Regions from separate parts of the Planococcus sp. S3-L1 genome, predicted to be linked through region 2. Evidence: a T-box and tRNA genes for the amino acid it is inferred to sense, from the RefSeq annotation. Region 2 holds a T-box; the other holds one or more tRNA genes.
The links. A T-box is a leader RNA that pairs with one kind of tRNA and senses whether it is charged. The one in region 2 lies ahead of QMF37_RS04700 (valine--tRNA ligase), so its partner is inferred to be a tRNA-Val.
Positions count from the first base shown of each region.

Region 1: it has a tRNA-Val gene. The T-box ahead of QMF37_RS04700 (valine--tRNA ligase) is inferred to sense a tRNA for this amino acid. The anticodon was not compared.

Region 1 covers NZ_JASISN010000002.1:167,808-176,700, forward strand. Annotated here, with positions in the region: gene QMF37_RS02915 (TAXI family TRAP transporter solute-binding subunit) at 1-347, shown strand, start outside; gene QMF37_RS02920 (DUF1850 domain-containing protein) at 422-946, shown strand; gene QMF37_RS02925 (TRAP transporter permease) at 936-2,969, shown strand; gene QMF37_RS02930 (Y-family DNA polymerase) at 3,426-4,685, shown strand; gene QMF37_RS02935 (YolD-like family protein) at 4,699-5,061, shown strand; gene QMF37_RS02940 (S-layer homology domain-containing protein) at 5,212-6,267, shown strand; tRNA gene QMF37_RS02945 (tRNA-Val) at 6,727-6,799, opposite strand; gene QMF37_RS02950 (thermonuclease family protein) at 6,933-7,661, opposite strand; gene QMF37_RS02955 (hypothetical protein) at 7,851-7,994, opposite strand; gene QMF37_RS02960 (Gfo/Idh/MocA family protein) at 8,109-8,893, shown strand, end outside.
Region 2 covers NZ_JASISN010000003.1:149,917-158,809, reverse strand. Annotated here, with positions in the region: gene QMF37_RS04725 (PulJ/GspJ family protein) at 1-97, shown strand, start outside; gene QMF37_RS04720 (sensor domain-containing diguanylate cyclase) at 136-1,839, opposite strand; gene QMF37_RS04715 (bifunctional folylpolyglutamate synthase/dihydrofolate synthase) at 1,886-3,073, opposite strand; gene QMF37_RS04710 (ATP-grasp domain-containing protein) at 3,144-4,007, shown strand; gene QMF37_RS04705 (ATP-grasp domain-containing protein) at 4,004-4,801, shown strand; gene QMF37_RS04700 (valine--tRNA ligase) at 5,069-7,702, opposite strand; T-box leader at 7,753-7,975, opposite strand; gene hemL (glutamate-1-semialdehyde 2,1-aminomutase) at 8,832-8,893, opposite strand, start outside.

The sequences.
Region 1 (8,893 bases), on a different contig from region 2:
GCGCAGTTGAAAGCTTAGGCGCAACTTCTGATGTAGTAATCATTCCTGTAGAAAAGGATAAAGCCGATGAATTGATCGAGAAATATCCTTACTATGCGCACGACGTTGTACCATCTGGTATTTACGGATTGACTGAAGAAGTTCCAACGGTTTCTGTTTTAGCGATGTTAGTCGTGCAGAATGACCTTTCAGAAGATCTTGTTTACAATATCACAAAAGCAATTTACGAAAACACAGATAAAATCCAGCATGCAAAAGCTGAATTGATCAAAGCTGAAACAGGCCTTGACGGAATTGGAATCGATATCCATCCAGGTGCACAAAAATATTTCGATGAAGTAAATTAATTGAATGAGCGATTAACTGACGGTAAAGCGCAAGCTTGCCGTCAGTTATTTGTTTACATAGGGGAGAACAGATTATGCGGTGTAACCGGATACAAAAAATCTTTCTTTTCGTAACCATCCTCCTCATCATCAGCTCCTTAATCGCATTTATCCCTTCCCAGAAGTATTATGTGTTTATCGACAATGAGACTGAAGAAGTAGCGGCTTATGTACCAGTTGTCAGCCCGTACTTCCAACTAATCTATACGCATTCAATTCACTTATCAGAAGTTATTGAAAGCTACAAAGTAGTAAGCGATAATAGAATAATGATGACAGAACTTGAATACGAAGACTTTAACATTGGCATGCCTTCAAATGCAGGAGAAGGAGAGACCTTTGTCGAAAAAGACGGTAAATACTTTATCAAGAATATGACAAAGGAAATTCCGGAGTTTCGGTTATTTGTGGGAGATGTGGATGCCAACTTGTCATTCAAAACTAAAGGACATCAGATGGATTTAAAAAGAACACTTGAAAGAGGACAGTCCTATACGTTTCGCGTAGAGCACTTATCCCTGTTTCAACTAAGAAAAGGAGTGAGAATTGATGAGCGATAAGTTATCTCCAGAAGAACTTCAACAGAAAAAGCTTCCACCAGAAGATGAATCATACATCTCAGAGGAAAAACAAAAGGAAATTCTACAAAAATACGATCCTGAATCCAATACGAGAGATTTAAGTGGAATAATTAAACATGTGGTCTTTTTCGGTTTACTAGCCTTTTCCTTATTCCAATTGTATACCGCTATCTTTGGGCAGTATACTGCTTACATTCAGCGGTCGGTTCACTTAGGGTTTGCACTGTCCTTAATCTTTCTATTATTTCCTGCTAGAAAACGCAAAGGGGCTCGTCACAAAGTTGCCTGGTATGACTACATACTGGCGCTATTATCAGTAGGCGTAGCTGCCTATTGGCCAATTATGTATGATGATTTAGTCTTCCGTCTTGGACGGGTTACCGAATTGGATTTAATTGTCGGGATATTAGCAATCTTGCTGACACTTGAAGCAACACGGCGAGCAGTCGGTATGCCAATTACGGTCATCGCCAGTTTGTTCTTGGCATATTCCTTTTTCGGACCTTATTTCCCAGGGTTTTTACGCCACAGGGGACAGGATTTAGATTCGGTTATCCAACTGATGTTCTATACTACCGATGGAATCTTAGGAACACCCATCAGTGTCTCAGCTACCTTCATTTTTACCTTCTTGTTATTTGGTTCGTTCCTAGTGAAAACGGGGGTCGGGCAGTATTTTAATGACTTGGCTGTATCACTCGCAGGTAATTTAGTTGGTGGCCCCGCGAAGGTAGCAATCTTCTCAAGTGCTTTGCAAGGAACCATTTCCGGAAGTTCAGTGGCCAACGTTGTCACATCAGGTTCTTATACGATTCCGATGATGAAAAAATTGGGTTACAAGAAAGAGTTTGCTGGTGGAGTAGAGGCAGCGGCTTCAACAGGCGGTCAATTAATGCCACCAATTATGGGTGCTGCAGCTTTTCTAATGGTTGAATTTATTGGAGGAGTAACCTACTGGGAAATAGCGAAAGCCGCTGCTATACCGGCTCTTTTGTATTTCACAGGTGTTTGGATCATGACTCATTTCGAAGCCAAACGAATTGGCCTGAAGGGTCTTTCTCCAGAAGAAATGCCAAATCGTAATGAAGTATTAAAAAAGATTTACTTACTTACGCCGATTGTTGCCATCATCGTATTTTTATTGATTGGTGTGCCAACAATGCAAGCAGCACTTTACGGAATCTTGTTAACGATTTTTGTTAGTGCTTTCAACAAAGAAACACGACTTAGCTTTAAAGATATGATTTTAGCTTTAGTCGATGGTGCAAGAACAGCGTTAGCAGTTGCAGCAGCCACAGCAGCAGCAGGTATTATCGTTGGAGTAGTTGTTAAGACCGGGCTCGGATTGAGCTTGGCAAATGGACTAGTTTCAGCTTCAGGAGGAAACATCCTGTTAACGCTGTTCTTCACAATGCTAGCAGCAATTGTTTTGGGCATGGGCTCTCCAACAACTGCCAACTATGTTATTACGTCTACAATTGCAGCACCTGCTATTATTACGCTGTTAATGTTAGATGAGCCAGTTGGAGCAGCAGTTCCACTAGTGGTCGCTTTATCTGCCCATTTATTCGTTTTCTACTTTGGTATCATTGCTGATATTACACCACCGGTTGCACTTGCTGCATTTGCAGCGTCAGGTATCTCAGGTGGAGAGCCGATTAAAACCGGCTTTATTGCTGCTAAATTAGCAGCAGCAGCGTTCATCATTCCATATATGTTCGTGTTATCTCCAGCGCTGTTAATGATTGATACAAGCTGGCCAGAATTGATTTGGGTATTAATTACAGCTCTTTCAGGTATGGTTGCCATCGGAGCAGGACTCATTGGTTTCTGGTACCGAAAACTAAACTGGTTCGAGCGCATTATTACATTTGCGACTGGACTGGCGTTGATTTATCCAGAAGGCTTGTCTGATACAATTGGCGCAATACTATTCGTAATTTTGTTCGGAATTCAATGGATGGCACGTGAAAAGAAACCTGCTAAAACAGTAGCAGCGTAAAAAAGACAAAACCGTTTGGGCCAATGCCCGAACGGTTTTTTTTCATTGTTTTGGTTTATGAAAATACGAAAAAAGCCACCACCCGAAGGTGATGACTTTTTCAAAGCAAACTTTGTTCCTAAAGCTTGCAGTGGGTTTGGCACCCAATGATTTTTACTAATCTTAAAAACAATAAAAATGTTGGATGTCGAACTGCTTACTTTATTCATCATATACGGTTAAAAGAGAAATGTAAAGTTGTTAGAAAGTTTGGTGTTTCAAAAGATCACTAACTTATATGGAGTGCAAATTGATTGTCTGAGTACAAAACTATGGACAGTTACTAAAAAACAGGTACTAGTCTGATGTTCATTTGCTAAATTACCAAACGGCTGTTTTTATTTTCCTTAAAAGGATTGCCGTTAGTATAGCTGTGGTATAGAATAAGAACAAATGTTCTATTTGGAGGTGGTAATTATGAAGATGCATGAATTACCGGAACCTTATATTTTTTGTATCGACATGTGCGGCTTTTACGCCAGTGTTTCAGCGGTCGAGCTTGGATTTGACCCTTTAGAAGTTTGTCTTGCAGTTGTCGGGAATCAACAGCGAAAAGGCAGTGTTGTATTGGCTGCATCACCCATGATGAAAAAACGTTTTGGTGTGAGAACAGGTACAAGACTGTTTGAAATTCCAAATCACCGAGATATTTTGTTGATCGAGCCAAAAATGAAATTGTATCTACAGAAATCCATGGCCATTTCAGAGTTATTAGCAAGCTACGTGCCGAAAGAATCGATTCACATCTACAGCGTGGACGAAAGTTTTGTTGAACTTACAGGAACTGAAAAGTTATGGGGAGCACCCACAATGACGATGCGCCGCATTCAACAAGAAATACTAGAGCACTTTAAACTGCCTTCTTCAGTCGGCGGAGGACCGAACATGCTACTAGCAAAACTAGCACTGGATTTAGAAGCGAAAGAGACTGGATTTGCCTTTTGGACTTACGCCGATGTGGCCATGAAGTTGTGGCCCGTTAAACCGTTGAGCCGCATGTGGGGCATTGGGTCTCGAACCGAGAAGACCTTAAACAATATGGGGATTTTCTCTGTTGGTGATTTGGCTTGTGCTGATGTTTCAGTTCTAGAAAAACAGTTTGGTATTTTAGGAAATCAGCTGCATCAGCACGCCAACGGCATCGATCTGTCAGATATGGGGACACCTTTAGTCGAAGGACAAATTAGTTACGGCAAAGGACAAATTTTATACCGGGATTACATAGAAGAACAAGACATCATGACCATCATCCTGGAAATGTGCGAAGACGTCGCGATGAGAACACGCCAAGCGAGACGTGCAGGACGGACCATTCACTTAAGCATCGTTTACAGCAAGACAGCTTTCGGTGGTGGATTTTCCCACTCACGGTCCATTGACGAAGCGACAAATGATACATTGAAAATTTATAAGGTTTGCCAAGGCATTTTCAGAGAGTATTTTCAACACAAGCCAGTTCGGCAAATATCATTAGCTATCAGCAATTTAGAAGAAGAGTCATCGATGCAGTTAAGTCTCTTTGACGAAAAAAAGTTTGAAAACAGACAGCTTGGAGAAGCGATGGATCGGATTCGTAAAAGATATGGCTATTCAGCTATTTACCGCGGTGTATCAGCTACACAAGCGGGTACTGCGATCGCACGAACGAAATTAATCGGTGGGCACAATAAAGAATAAGGGGGCGATCCGAATGAAACGCAATAAGTATTTAAAAGTTGTCGGAGACATCAAAGACCGCGGACGCATCAAGTGGACTGCGTTAATGTTACCCGAGCATATTGAAATGATTCGGGAATGGTATGCCAAAGATGAACAAGTACCGAAGCCACAGTTAACTGAAGACGATTTGCAGCTGCTTCAAGAAGAAATGGATATTGCGTTAAAGCGACAATGTGAAGTGGTAATTCAAAGTTGGAAAGAAGGTGTCATCCATGAGTACCGTGGAACAATTGAAGGCATTGATGTAAGAAGTAGAGTGCTAATTTGTGTGGAGTCAGAGAAAAAGTATAGGTTACCGATCGATGAAGTGGTTGCGATTGTCATGGTGGATTGACGTTCAATCGAGTGCCACGAAAGGTACTGAATTACAACAAACCCTTTGAGGCATTCATGAATTTTTTGCCGCGTTCGACTTGAATTGACAATTTACATATTTATAGGCTATTGGATATGATAAAGTAAAAGAAAAAAGGAGGTAATATGAGTGAAGAAAATTATAGTGTTCGTTGTGCTATTACTTATGCTTAGTGGTATTTTTACTAATCAATCCTTAGCAGCTACTAATTTAAAGGATGTAGAGAAAAGTAATCGCTTTTATAATGAGATTCAATATCTTATTAAAGAAAAGGTGATTTCAGGTTTTCCAGACGGTACTTTTCGTCCGAAAAGTAATGTCACAAGAGCGCAAGCGGCAATCATGATAGGGAGAGCTATGGGCTACGATGGAAAACAAAGAAATACAAGCTTTTCAGATGTAAGCTCTTCAAAAATTGCAAGTGGCTATATTGCTGAAGCTACTGAAAACTCTTTAATATCGGGGTATCCTGATGGAACGTTCAAGCCCGACAAAGTAGTAACAAGAGCAGAAATGGCAATAATATTAAATCGAGCTTTTTTCAATAAGACGATCACGCCTACCGTCTCTTTTAGCGATGTGGGCAAGAAGATGAGCTCATATTATTCTATTATGAATTTAGCTGCGATGGGAATCGTAAGCGGCTATGAAGATGGAACGTTCAAGCCCAATAATAGTTTGAACAGAGAACAGTTTTCTGCTTTTCTGGCAAGAGCATTTAATGATGATTTTATCAAGTCACCTGACAAGACCGAAACGGTGTCACAACAACAAGCGATAAAAAAGGCTAAAAGTTATCTAGAATACACATCATTTTCTAGAAGCGGTTTGATTGCTCAATTAAAATATGAAGGTTTTAGTAATGCAGATGCGACGTATGCTGTGGACAAAACTAATGTGAATTGGAGAGGACAAGCCGTAAAAATGGCCGAAAATTATCTAGAATACACATCATTTTCTAGAAGCGGTTTGATCGCTCAATTAGAATATGAAGGATTCAGTAATGCAGATGCGAAGTATGCTGTGGACAAAATTAATACGAATTGGAGAGAGCAAGCCGTAAAAATGGCTAAAAATTATCTTGAATACACATCCTTTTCAAGGAGCGGTTTGATCGCTCAATTAGAGTTTGAAGGGTTCAGTAATGCAGATGCGACGTATGCTGTGAATGCCGTAGGACTCTAGTAGAAGTATGTAGATAATCGAAAGAATCAACGGTGAATATGAGTAAAGATTTTGGTTACACATATTTTTAATTAATGATGAAAATGTAAGCTATAATATATTCATTTTACGACTTCTAAGTAGAAGTCGTTTTTGATTTCATCAAATTTATTTGTTGGAAGATTGACAATAAGTAATGCTTAATATATACGATAGGATTTTAGAAAATACTAAACTACACAGAACATATGAAGCTCTTTTAACGTTAGTATATAGATTTCTAGGAATTTAAGAGAAAGGTTTAGAAGCTTCTTGTCATCTCTATAGTCTTGCATAGTAAACTTGAATAAAAAAACCACTTCCTCTCTGATTTCAATCAGATAAGGAAGCGGTCTTTGGTAGTGGATTCTTATTCGGTATCCAACCACTACACCATTGAAGTTTGAAAAGTGCCTCAAACCATTGATAGATTAACATGTATGATTCCTACTGGGCTCGAACCAGCGACCTCTACCCTGTCAAGGTAGCGCTCTCCCAGCTGAGCTAAGGAATCTCAATTTCCAGGACAAATATAAGTATAGCTCGTCCGCAGAAAAAGTCAATAGTTTACAAAGAAGAAAAGAAGCCTGTTTAGGGTCATTCGGTTAGTAGCATGTGGCGATTTGTGTTGCTACAAGTCGATTAACCTACTGTCCAACACCTTTAAAGCCGGCATTTTTTGCTTCTTGTTCGGAACAGAACCATTCTTCTGGATTGGTTTGCTCGTAAGAAGAGTCGCTTGGCAGGTGGTAGATTTTATTGCCACTGCGGTTTATGTTGCCTTTAATATCGCAGTCGGTAGTTGCTTCTTTAGGGGGCGTGCTCGGAGTGCTAGTTGGTTCTTGTCCGTAAGCTTCCGAGTCAAAGCCGCGGTCTGTTGAATAATTTTCATATTGCCAAATGCCTGTTTGGCTGTCTTTGGCGACTTGCTCTACTTGTTCAAAATCGTCGAGGTGACGTGTGTTTGGAGGAAAGACGTAAGCAACTCTGGCCAGGCCAGATGCTAACATTTGTTCTTGAACGCTCTCACCATCGACATAAATGTAAGCAAGTAAACGGTCATAATCATCAAAGCGGTCACCGACATCAAATTCAATCGATACATCACCAGATTCGATCAAACGTCTGTTTTCTTCAGTGGCCTCACTACCAAGCGGTTGTTTGCCAAGGCGTGGATGATTGGTTTCGGGTGTGTCTATTAATAGGTAGCGAACCGTCACTTCTTCGCCTTCGTATATAATTTTTATAGTATCGCCATCAATAACTTGCGTTACTTTCACATCAATTTGGTCCGTGGTGCCAGAAGTGTCGGTCGATTCTAACATTCCGCAGCCCGATAGGAATAATACAGCAACTAGCATCAATTTTAGTTTCATCACAATCCCCACTTTCAGTTCTTCATAAGTATATAAATAATTATGTTACCTGGCAATTGGATAACGGCTCTAAGTCGATCGTTCCCGTCGTTAACGCTAAAAAACGGCATAATAAAACGCCTCTTTCAATCAAAAATTGAAAAGGCGCCTTTATGTACGGGAGTGATAGAGTCTAATCCGTTTCCGCAATTAAAGTGTTGTCTCCGCGGGTGATGCTGTTTCAGCGTAATACAAAAGCGATTCTTCCGTGAGACCTTCTAATTTTTCCTTATTAACCCCAACTTCTAATTCACCCGTAAAAATAGTTTCCCACCAATAGGTCTGTTCATTCATTTTATTTCCCCCCTGGTTTTAATTGTATTGTTTGACTATTCTATACCCTTAAAGGTTACACTAATAAACAAATAAGGTAAAAAAGCTGAAAAGCATTAAAAGGAGAGATTTGGCATGATTTCAATTGGCATCATTGGAACAGGAATTGTTGGCGAACGAATTATTAAGCAACTGGAACAAGAACATCATGTGGACATAAAAATAGTTTTTGATCCACAAACAGAGCGTCTTACGCAAATTAGTGAAACTTACGGAATCCCTATGGCGAAATCAGTGGAAGAAGTGCTGCATTCAGACATCAATTGGGTTTATATTGCGACGCCTCCCGCTTTTCACGAAGAAATCGCTGAACGTGCAGCTAGTGCAGGGATTAATATCCTGTGCGAAAAACCATTGGCCCACAATGTTGAAGCTGGCAAAGCGATGGTAAAAACTGTACAAAATAACCGAGTGCAAACTGCCATGCATTTCCCCTTAATGTATAAACCTGCAATTCGTGAAATGGCCAAGCGCATTAAGGAAGGCGATATCGGAAAAATTGTCCGAATCGAACTTCAAACTTTTTTCCCAGACTGGCCGAGGTTATGGCAACAAAATCCGTGGATTGGTTCAAGGAGCCAAGGTGGATTTGTTCGTGAAGTGTTCCCTCATTATTTTCAATTAATGCATCGTCTCTTTGGAGCATTGTCGTTTACATCTCATCATATTACCTATCCAGAACAAGCGGATAAATGCGAAACTGGACTCATTGCACACGGACTTACCGAAGCAAAAATCCCTTTTTTACTGACAGGGATTAGCAATATTGGTCAAAAAGAATTATTGCAGTTTAAAGTGTATGGAGAACAGGGCGTGCTGACTCTAGAAAACTGGACAACCCTTTATAAATCAATGTACGG
Region 2 (8,893 bases):
TACGTACAAAAATACAATCGATTACACAAGTAGCGTTATTCTGCCGCAAAATATTATTGACCCAATAAAAAAAGAGAGAAGTCTTAATCCAGACTAAAAAAAGACGGGGATGATCCCCGTCTTTTTTCTTTATTTTTACTTTACATACGCCGCAACCTTGTTCCGTCCTGCCTGCTTTGCGCCAATATACAACGCCCTGTCCGCATTTCGAATGAGCGTCATTCCTTCATCACTGTCGTCAGGTGCAGTTGATACACCCATGCTCATCGTAATGTGGACAATTTGTTGCTGACGATCTGCTCCTAGATCGTTTTCGATTAGAAAATCATGATTTTCAATGCGCTTGCGCAAATTTTCAGCAAGTAACATAGCGAGCTCTTTGCTGTAATTTTGAAGCAATACGACAAATTCTTCGCCGCCGTAACGAGCAATCGTTCCTTCGTCGCCAATCTCTTCTCTTAATATGTCCGCTAGCTGCATGAGGATATCGTTGCCGCTTTGGTGTCCATACCGATCGTTTATGCTCTTGAAGTAATCAATGTCCATCATGACTAAGGACAATTGATCCAGTCGTCCTTCTTTCAGTTCTTTTATGCAGCTTTCTAAGCTTTCATCTAGGTAGCGGTAATTATACAATTTGGTTAAGCCACAGCGTTCGCTTTTGGCAATAACTTTTTGCATATAGCCGGCTTTTTCCAGTGACACGGCAAAATACGTACTGAGGATTTCTAAAATTTGCAGTTGGTGCTTGGCGAAGGCGTATTTCTTTTTAGATGCCAGTACAAGCACCCCTTCTATTTTGTTGTTGCGTGCGATAGGTGTCGCCATGATGCTTTCTGTATCTGCTGGAAAATTGCCTGTCACCAATTTTCCCCAATCTGCTTTTTCATTGTAGATAGAAGATTCGCCGGTCAGGATGGCTTGTCCCGCGACGCCCTTTTTATAGGGGACTGGGGCAATGTTACGCGACTCAAATTGATCGTTTTCATAAATTCGCAAAAATTGCTGCAACTCGTTACGGTAATCGATGACATAAGTGTATTCAACTTTAAACATTTTCGCGACTTGTGCGACAAATAAGTCGAGTATTTCGTCTGTCTCTAAACGCGCAGCAAGTTGATGACCGATTACGCCCGCTTTTTTTAAGTCGCTATTAATTTGCTCTGAATGGTTGTACATTTTCATGACCACAGTCATTGTCAAAAACGGTACTCCTAGTAAAACCAGTGCGGCGATACCAATATAGGCTTCGAATAGATACAACGCAATGGCATACGGAAAAACCAGCAGCATTAAAGCGAAGTCCCATATGGCGTCTATCGAAAAGAACTTGCTGCGATTGCCTGTCGTATAATCATATAAGTAATAAATGATTTGATTGCTCAATACGGAAGCTACTTGGAAGATCAGTCCGAAGATGATAACAGTTGTCAGGTTGAGCGAATTAAACTCACCCCCTACTGCGATATATGTTAGGCCAGCAATGAGCGAAACAGCTAAAAACATCATGGAGTTAAAAGGAATTCGCACCGACTGCTCCTCATCTGTCCGACTGCGATACAAAACTATGAGCATGGTCAATTGTGAAACCAGTATTTCAATAAAAATTCCATACTTTAAGAACAGTGCAACTGTCACCCATTGCACTAAAAAAGTCGACGCCCCGTTAATATTCATCGGCATCAAACTCATTAATACAAAAAACAACACATAAGCAAACAAGTTCCAAGGATCCTCTATGGTCGGTGGGAACAACTGATAAGCAATGATTAAACTTATCGGCACCAACAATACCCACAGCATCCAAAGAATTTTTTTCCGTTTATTGTTACCGGCCATAACTTCCTTCCCTTCCTTATGCAGCTATCTATTATTTAACCTATGCCTATGACTGATAACATTGAAAAAATGGAGAAGTAGAATTTCTCAGAACAGTAAGCAGGTAAATCGAACCAGTGACTATAGTCACTTCCTCATTATCTTGTACAGGTAATATATCATACCAATTTAGAATTGTCTTCCTTTTGCTAGAGTTTTCTGAAAATAATATTTCTGCGGGTAACGCTCTGCTGTCATCAAAGTCAACAAAGGTAAAATGATCGCTAACCGTTTCTAATTGACGCAGCACACTCGCATAGTCTTTTCCTTTCAGTACTCCCATAACAATGTGAATCGGACGATTCGGAAACAGTTGTTTGATCGTCTCAACCAATGCTTCGGCGCTCGCTTTATTGTGGGCACCGTCAAAGAAAACTTCAGGAAAAACTTTTTCAAACCGGTAAGCGATATGTGCAGATGTCAAGCTTTGTAGAGCTTTTTGTTCGCTAAACCTAGCGCCAAGCAGTTCTCTCGCAGCTTCTAATGCCAAACTCGCATTTACTAACTGATGCGGTCCTTTAAGTTTTAGTTGAACAGTAGCTAACTCTTGTGGTTGGATTACTTCAGCATGCAAATCGTTCGCAGTGGCTTGAACGATTTCCAATGCTTCACGTGGCAGTTTACCCACTACGACAGGTTTCCACTTTTTAATAATTCCTGCTTTATGCCAAGCGATTTCTTCTATTGTAGTACCAAGAAAGTTTGTGTGGTCCATGGAGATGGATGGGATGATCGCAATTTCTGGATGGATCACATTTGTGCTATCCAATCCTCCCCCCATTCCTGCTTCAATAATGGTAAAGTCAAGTGCATGATTTCGAAAAATCATAAATGCGGCTGCTGTTAACAGTTCAAAATCCGTTAATGGTGTTGTTACCATACTTAACTGTTTCATCACCAGATCAAGTTCATCTGAACTAACCGGATTTCCATCGATTTGAATTTGATCATGAAGATTTTCAATGCAAGGCGAGTAAAAGTTACCGACACTGTGTTCGTGTGCTTGTAAGATCGCCGACAGAAACGTTGCGGTGGATCCTTTGCCATTTGTTCCAGCCAGATGAACAAACTTGCCTGCTTTGTGTGGATTGCCTAATTCCTCCAGAGCAGATGTGATGGCCTCTAATCCAGGGTGAATGGCTGAGTCTGTCTGTATGTTCCATTTTGTTTTGTATTGTTCTAGTCCGATGATCATAAAGAGCCTCTTTTCTTAGTAAACATGATACACTTTTTAAGTAGGATATTAGCCCGAAGGTGGAATGGATATGACAAGTTGTTGGGTTATTTATAACGGAAGTTTAGTTTCCGATAAGTTTGAAGACCAAGCTAGGCTGGTTGCCGAGGCAGCAGAAAGAGCCGGCATAGATGTAAAAATTATGAAAAATTATGAGGTTGTAATGGATTTATCAGTCAATTTAAGTATACCCGATTTTGCCGTGTTATTGGATAAAGATATCTTACTTGGCTACTTTTTAAAAAGTCGAGGGGTGCCCGTTTACAACGACCCCGCAGTGATTGATTTATGCGACAACAAAGCGACTCAATATGTCCAACTAGCAGCGCACGATTTGCCCATGCCACGGACGATTGTTGCCCCAAAAGTTTATCCGAACTTCTCCATAATGGAATCTGGTTATTTCGAGAAAATTATCAATCAGTTGAACTTGCCGATGATCATTAAAGAAGGTCACGGCTCTTTTGGCATGAAAGTCTATTTAATTGAAACCGAAGCGCAATTTTACAAAAAAGTCGATAGCCTACGAGGTGTCGATTTTGTATTCCAGGAATTTATCGCATCGAGCCGCGGTCGCGACATTCGCGTTAATATTGTAGGAGATCAAATTGTGGCAGCGATGTATCGTCATTCTGAAACAGATTTCCGCGCGAATATAACAAATGGCGGTGTGGCGTCGCCAATCCAACTAACTGCCGTCCAAGAAAAACTAGCGTTGGAAGCTGCTGATGCCGTTGGCGCCACCTTTGCTGGAGTCGATTTGTTGTTTGGTGACAACGATCAGCCATTAGTATGCGAAGTCAATGCCGCCGCGCACATCCGCAATATTTTAAATGTCACAGGCATTAATGTCGCAGACGCCATGATTGCCTATATAGTGGAGGACTTAGCATGAAACTTCTCTATGAAACAGCGGACGCAAAACGCAACCACGAATTTATAGAAGAACTGCAGCGTTTTGTTGATGTTCGTTTGATCCAATGGGACGATTGGAGTTCAAACGGACTCCAGCTACTCGCGGAAACCGTTAAAAGTGAAACCGTGGTGTTTCGCGCGCGGCGCCCTCAAGCTGCACGATTTCTAGAAGACCAACAGGTTCGACTGGTAAACCGTGCCGAAGTCAACCGCATTGCCAATGACAAATGGCAAAGTTATCAATTGTTTCTATTCCTTGGAGTTCCTGTTATTCCCAGCTACCAAACAGCAACTGAATTTCCGTGTGTGGCAAAAACCGCAGACGGGCACGGAGGTTCCGAAGTTTGGCTGCTCCAAGCCGTTCAAGACATGCCCGTTACCTCTTCGCCACTGATTTTCCAGCCGGTCATTCCGCACCAAGCGGACGTCCGTGCTTATGTAATCGGCAATAATGTCATTGGTGCTGTCAAACGCAGCTCTAAAGACTCTTTTAAAGTGAACTATTCTCTCGGCGGTACTGTTGAGAAATACATCCTCACTGCCGCTCAAGAAAAGGATGTCTTACGTATTGCCCGCGCTTTAAAAAGCGACTATGTCGGAATCGATTTTTTACTATTAGAAGACGGTCAGCACCTGTTCAATGAAATCGAAGATCCTGTTGGGGCCCGGTCATTTTATAAAACACACGAAGAAAACATCGCCGAATTGTTAGTAGAGTACCTGCGAACACTGGAACAACATGCACCGTTCGGGCGGGAAGATCGACCGAAATGATTTCTAGTTAAGTTGGACTATTTTTTACCTCTGGATATTCTGCCGGAGTCTGCTTTATTTTTATGTAAACACCGAAAAAATTCGACATTTCTGATTTAGTGAATTTCTTAGCGTCGGCGTGTTCAGCGGCTAAGCGAAGCGAGAAGGCTCGCTTTTTGCGAGAGCTATACCAAAACGATATGTGAAATGTCCATTCCTAAGTCTAATTTATTAGCTTGTTAACTACAAAAAACCGCTCTCCCCATTGGGAAAACGGTTTTTTTCGTTTTACAAGTTCTTTAATTCTTCGATACGTTTTTCAACTGTTGCGTGTTTTTCTAGGTAATCGGCTTGTTTCGCACGTTCTTCGGCGACAACTGCTTCTGGCGCTTTAGACACAAAGCGTTCGTTCGACAATTTGCCGCTCACGAGCTTGACTTCTTTTGCCCATTTTTCGCGTTCTTTACCGAGACGCGCAAGTTCTGCATCAATGTCGATCAAGCCTTCAAGTGGCATAAACAATTCAGCACCGGATACTACTGCAGACATCGATTTTTCAGGAGCTACCATGTTTTCGCCGATCGTTAAGGTTTCCGGGTTACAGAAACGTTCGATATACGCGGCATTTGCTTCTAGCACGGCATGCGTATTGGCATCTTTTGCCGAAATCGTCAACGGCACTTTTTTGCTCATTGGCGATTGTACTTCTGCACGGATCGTACGTACAGAACGAATCACATCCATTAACAGCTTCATGCTTGAAGACTGACTTTGGTCTGTTAATGAGTTATCTACTGTCGGCCACGCCGCAATGGTAATCGATTCACCTTCATGCGGCAAGTTCTGCCAAATTTCTTCTGTAATAAATGGCATGAACGGGTGCAATAAACGCATCGTGTTGTCGAGTACGTAAGCAAGAACTGAACGCGTCATTTTCTTCGCTCTTTCGTCCTCACCGTATAATGGCAATTTCGACATTTCGATATACCAGTCACAGAAATCATCCCATATAAAGTTGTAAAGTGAACGGCCCACTTCGCCAAATTCATAGCGTTCTGCAAGTTCCGTTACTTGTTCGATGGTTTCGTTCAAACGCGTCAGAATCCATGAATCCGCAACGGACTTTTTGCCTGACAAGTCGATTTGGTCGTACGTCATGCCTTCCATGTTCATCAACGCAAAACGAGACGCATTCCAGATTTTATTGGCAAAGTTCCAAACGGATTCGACTTTGTCATTTGCGTACCGAAGATCTTGTCCTGGAGACGAAGCTGTTGCGAGGAAATAACGCAGCGAATCGGCTCCGTACTCAGAAATGACGTCCATCGGGTCAACGCCGTTGCCGAGTGATTTGGACATTTTACGCCCTTCAGCATCGCGCACAAGTCCGTGAATCAAGACATCTTTAAACGGTTTTTCACCCGTGAATTCTAAAGCTTGGAAAATCATCCGTGACACCCAAAAGTTAATGATGTCGTAGCCTGTCACCAATACGTCCGTCGGGTAGTAACGGCTAAGATCATCGTTTTCTTCTGGCCAGCCAAGTGTCGAGAACGGCCATAAAGCAGATGAGAACCACGTGTCTAATACGTCTTCGTCTTGTGTCCAGTTTTCAGCGTCTGCCGGTGCTTCGTGACCTACATAGATTTCGCCTGTTTCGTTATGATACCAAGCTGGAATTTGATGTCCCCACCAAAGTTGGCGCGAAATACACCAATCGCGAATGTTTTCCATCCAGTGCAAATAGGTTTTCTCAAAACGATCCGGCACAAAGTTAACACCCGCATCGTTTTTTTGTGCCTCAACTGAAGCAGCAGCAAGTGGCTTCATATCGACAAACCATTGTGTTGATAGGTAAGGCTCAACCACTGCTCCGCTACGCTCAGAATGGCCTACTGAATGCAAATGCTCTTCAATTTTAAATAACACATCCAGGTCTTGCAGATCTTTGACAATTTGCTTCCGACATTCAAAACGATCCAGTCCTTCATACTTGCCAGCGTTTTCGTTCATCGAACCGTCTTCGTGCATAACTAGTACGCGTTCTAAATGATGACGGTTTCCAATTTCAAAGTCATTCGGGTCGTGAGCCGGTGTAATTTTTACAGCACCACTTCCAAATTCTCTATCTACGTAATCATCCGCTACAATTTCAATTTCCCGGCCAATAATTGGCAAAATCACTTTCTTGCCGATCAAGTGCTGGTAACGCTCGTCTTTCGGGTGAACAGCAACGGCTGTATCGCCAAGCATTGTTTCGGGACGTGTCGTGGCGATTTCAATATGACCACTACCATCTGCAAGTGGGTAACGCATATGATAAAACGCACCTTGTACGTCTTTGTAAATAACTTCAATGTCGGAAATCGCTGTTTTTGTGTTTGGGTCCCAGTTGATGATGTATTTGCCGCGGTAAATGAGTTTTTTCTCATACAGCTTAACAAATACTTCTCTTACTGCTTTTGATAAGCCGTCATCTAATGTAAAACGCTCACGCGAATAATCAAGACCTAGCCCTAATTTTGCCCATTGCTCGCGAATGTGCCCTGCGTATTGATCTTTCCATTTCCATGATTCTTCAAGAAACGCTTCGCGTCCTAAGTCATAACGTGAACGTCCTTCTTCTTTTAATTTGCCTTCTACTTTGGCTTGCGTCGCAATACCGGCATGGTCCATTCCTGGTAACCATAACGCATCAAAGCCTTGCATGCGTTTCATACGTGTCATGATGTCTTGTAATGTTGTATCCCACGCGTGGCCTAAGTGCAACTTGCCGGTAACGTTTGGTGGTGGAATTACAATGGTATACGGCGTTTTGCCGCTTTCAGGTTTTGCTTCGAAGAATTTGTTGTTGACCCACCAATCGTAACGCCCTTTTTCAATCGATTGTGGATCGTACTTGGTGGACATTTGTTCAGTCATTGGAATTCCTCCTTTAATTTCTGGTAGAACGCAAAAAACTCCCGTCGTCTGTAAAGGACGAAGGAGTTTTTCGCGGTACCACCTTTATACACAGGTCCACTTGCACACCTGGCTCTCAAGTTTCATAACGGATGTTCAGTCCGGTTCCCGCTACTCGTTTCACGGCAACTGCTCGGAGGTGACATTCAACTGGACGCTCATGAAAACCTCTCACCAACTGGTCTTCTCTCTGAAATGTAACGTACAATTTACTATCCTCTTCAACGCATGAATATCTAATTACTCTTATTGTACTCAATACTTGGTTTTAGCGTCAAGTTTATTTTGTAAGGTTTGATTGAGGTGGTAGTTATTTCTGCTTTCTTATGTCGCTTCGGTCGCTTTGGGCATGGCTCCCGCAATAAGCCCGGAAGTTCACCGGTCTTTTTGCTTTGCCTAGCCCGTGCTCGCTCCTTGCTTAGTCAATGGACATGGCTTTGGTGGTGTAGGGTAGGTAGTTGGTGTTGTTTCGTTACTTCGCCTAGTGAATGAAGATTGATGTGGGGGTGCAAGCTCGAGAAAGTAGCCTCGCTTTCTTATGCCGCTTCGGTCGCTTTGGGCATGGCTCTCGCGATAAGCCCGGAAGTTCACCGGTCTTTTCGCTTCGCCTAGCCCGCGACGCGCCTCAGCTAGGGACTGCTGGATGCACAAGTGCACCTATTTTTATGTGGGAGTAGAGGGTGTAAGGCTCTGGAGACGCTCGGCCGCGGTGGTGCACGCGCCTCAGCTAGGGAGTGGTGGATGCATAAGTGCACCTATTTTTATGTGGGAGTAGAGGGTGTAAGGTTCTGGAGACGCTCGACGGCGGTGGTGCACGCGCCTTCGCTGAGTAAGGTTGCATTGAACTGGGATAGTCGTTTTTCTTAGGTTCTATACATCGCTTCGGTCGTTTTGAGCGTAACAATGTGAGACGAGATGAATAGCTTGGAGCGAGCTTTGGAACAGCAATACCGATTTTCTATATCTTGCTAATTTTTCACTACTAACTATTGAGATAAAAGCGACTACTTAAACAGATCAAAATCACTCTAAAAAAAGGGCTATCCCAAAGGGTCATTTTTATGACCTTTCAGGATAGCCCTGTCTATTTTTAGCGTGCCAATTTAGCAAATACGGCATGGAATGCTTCTACGGTTTTTGCGATATGCTCTT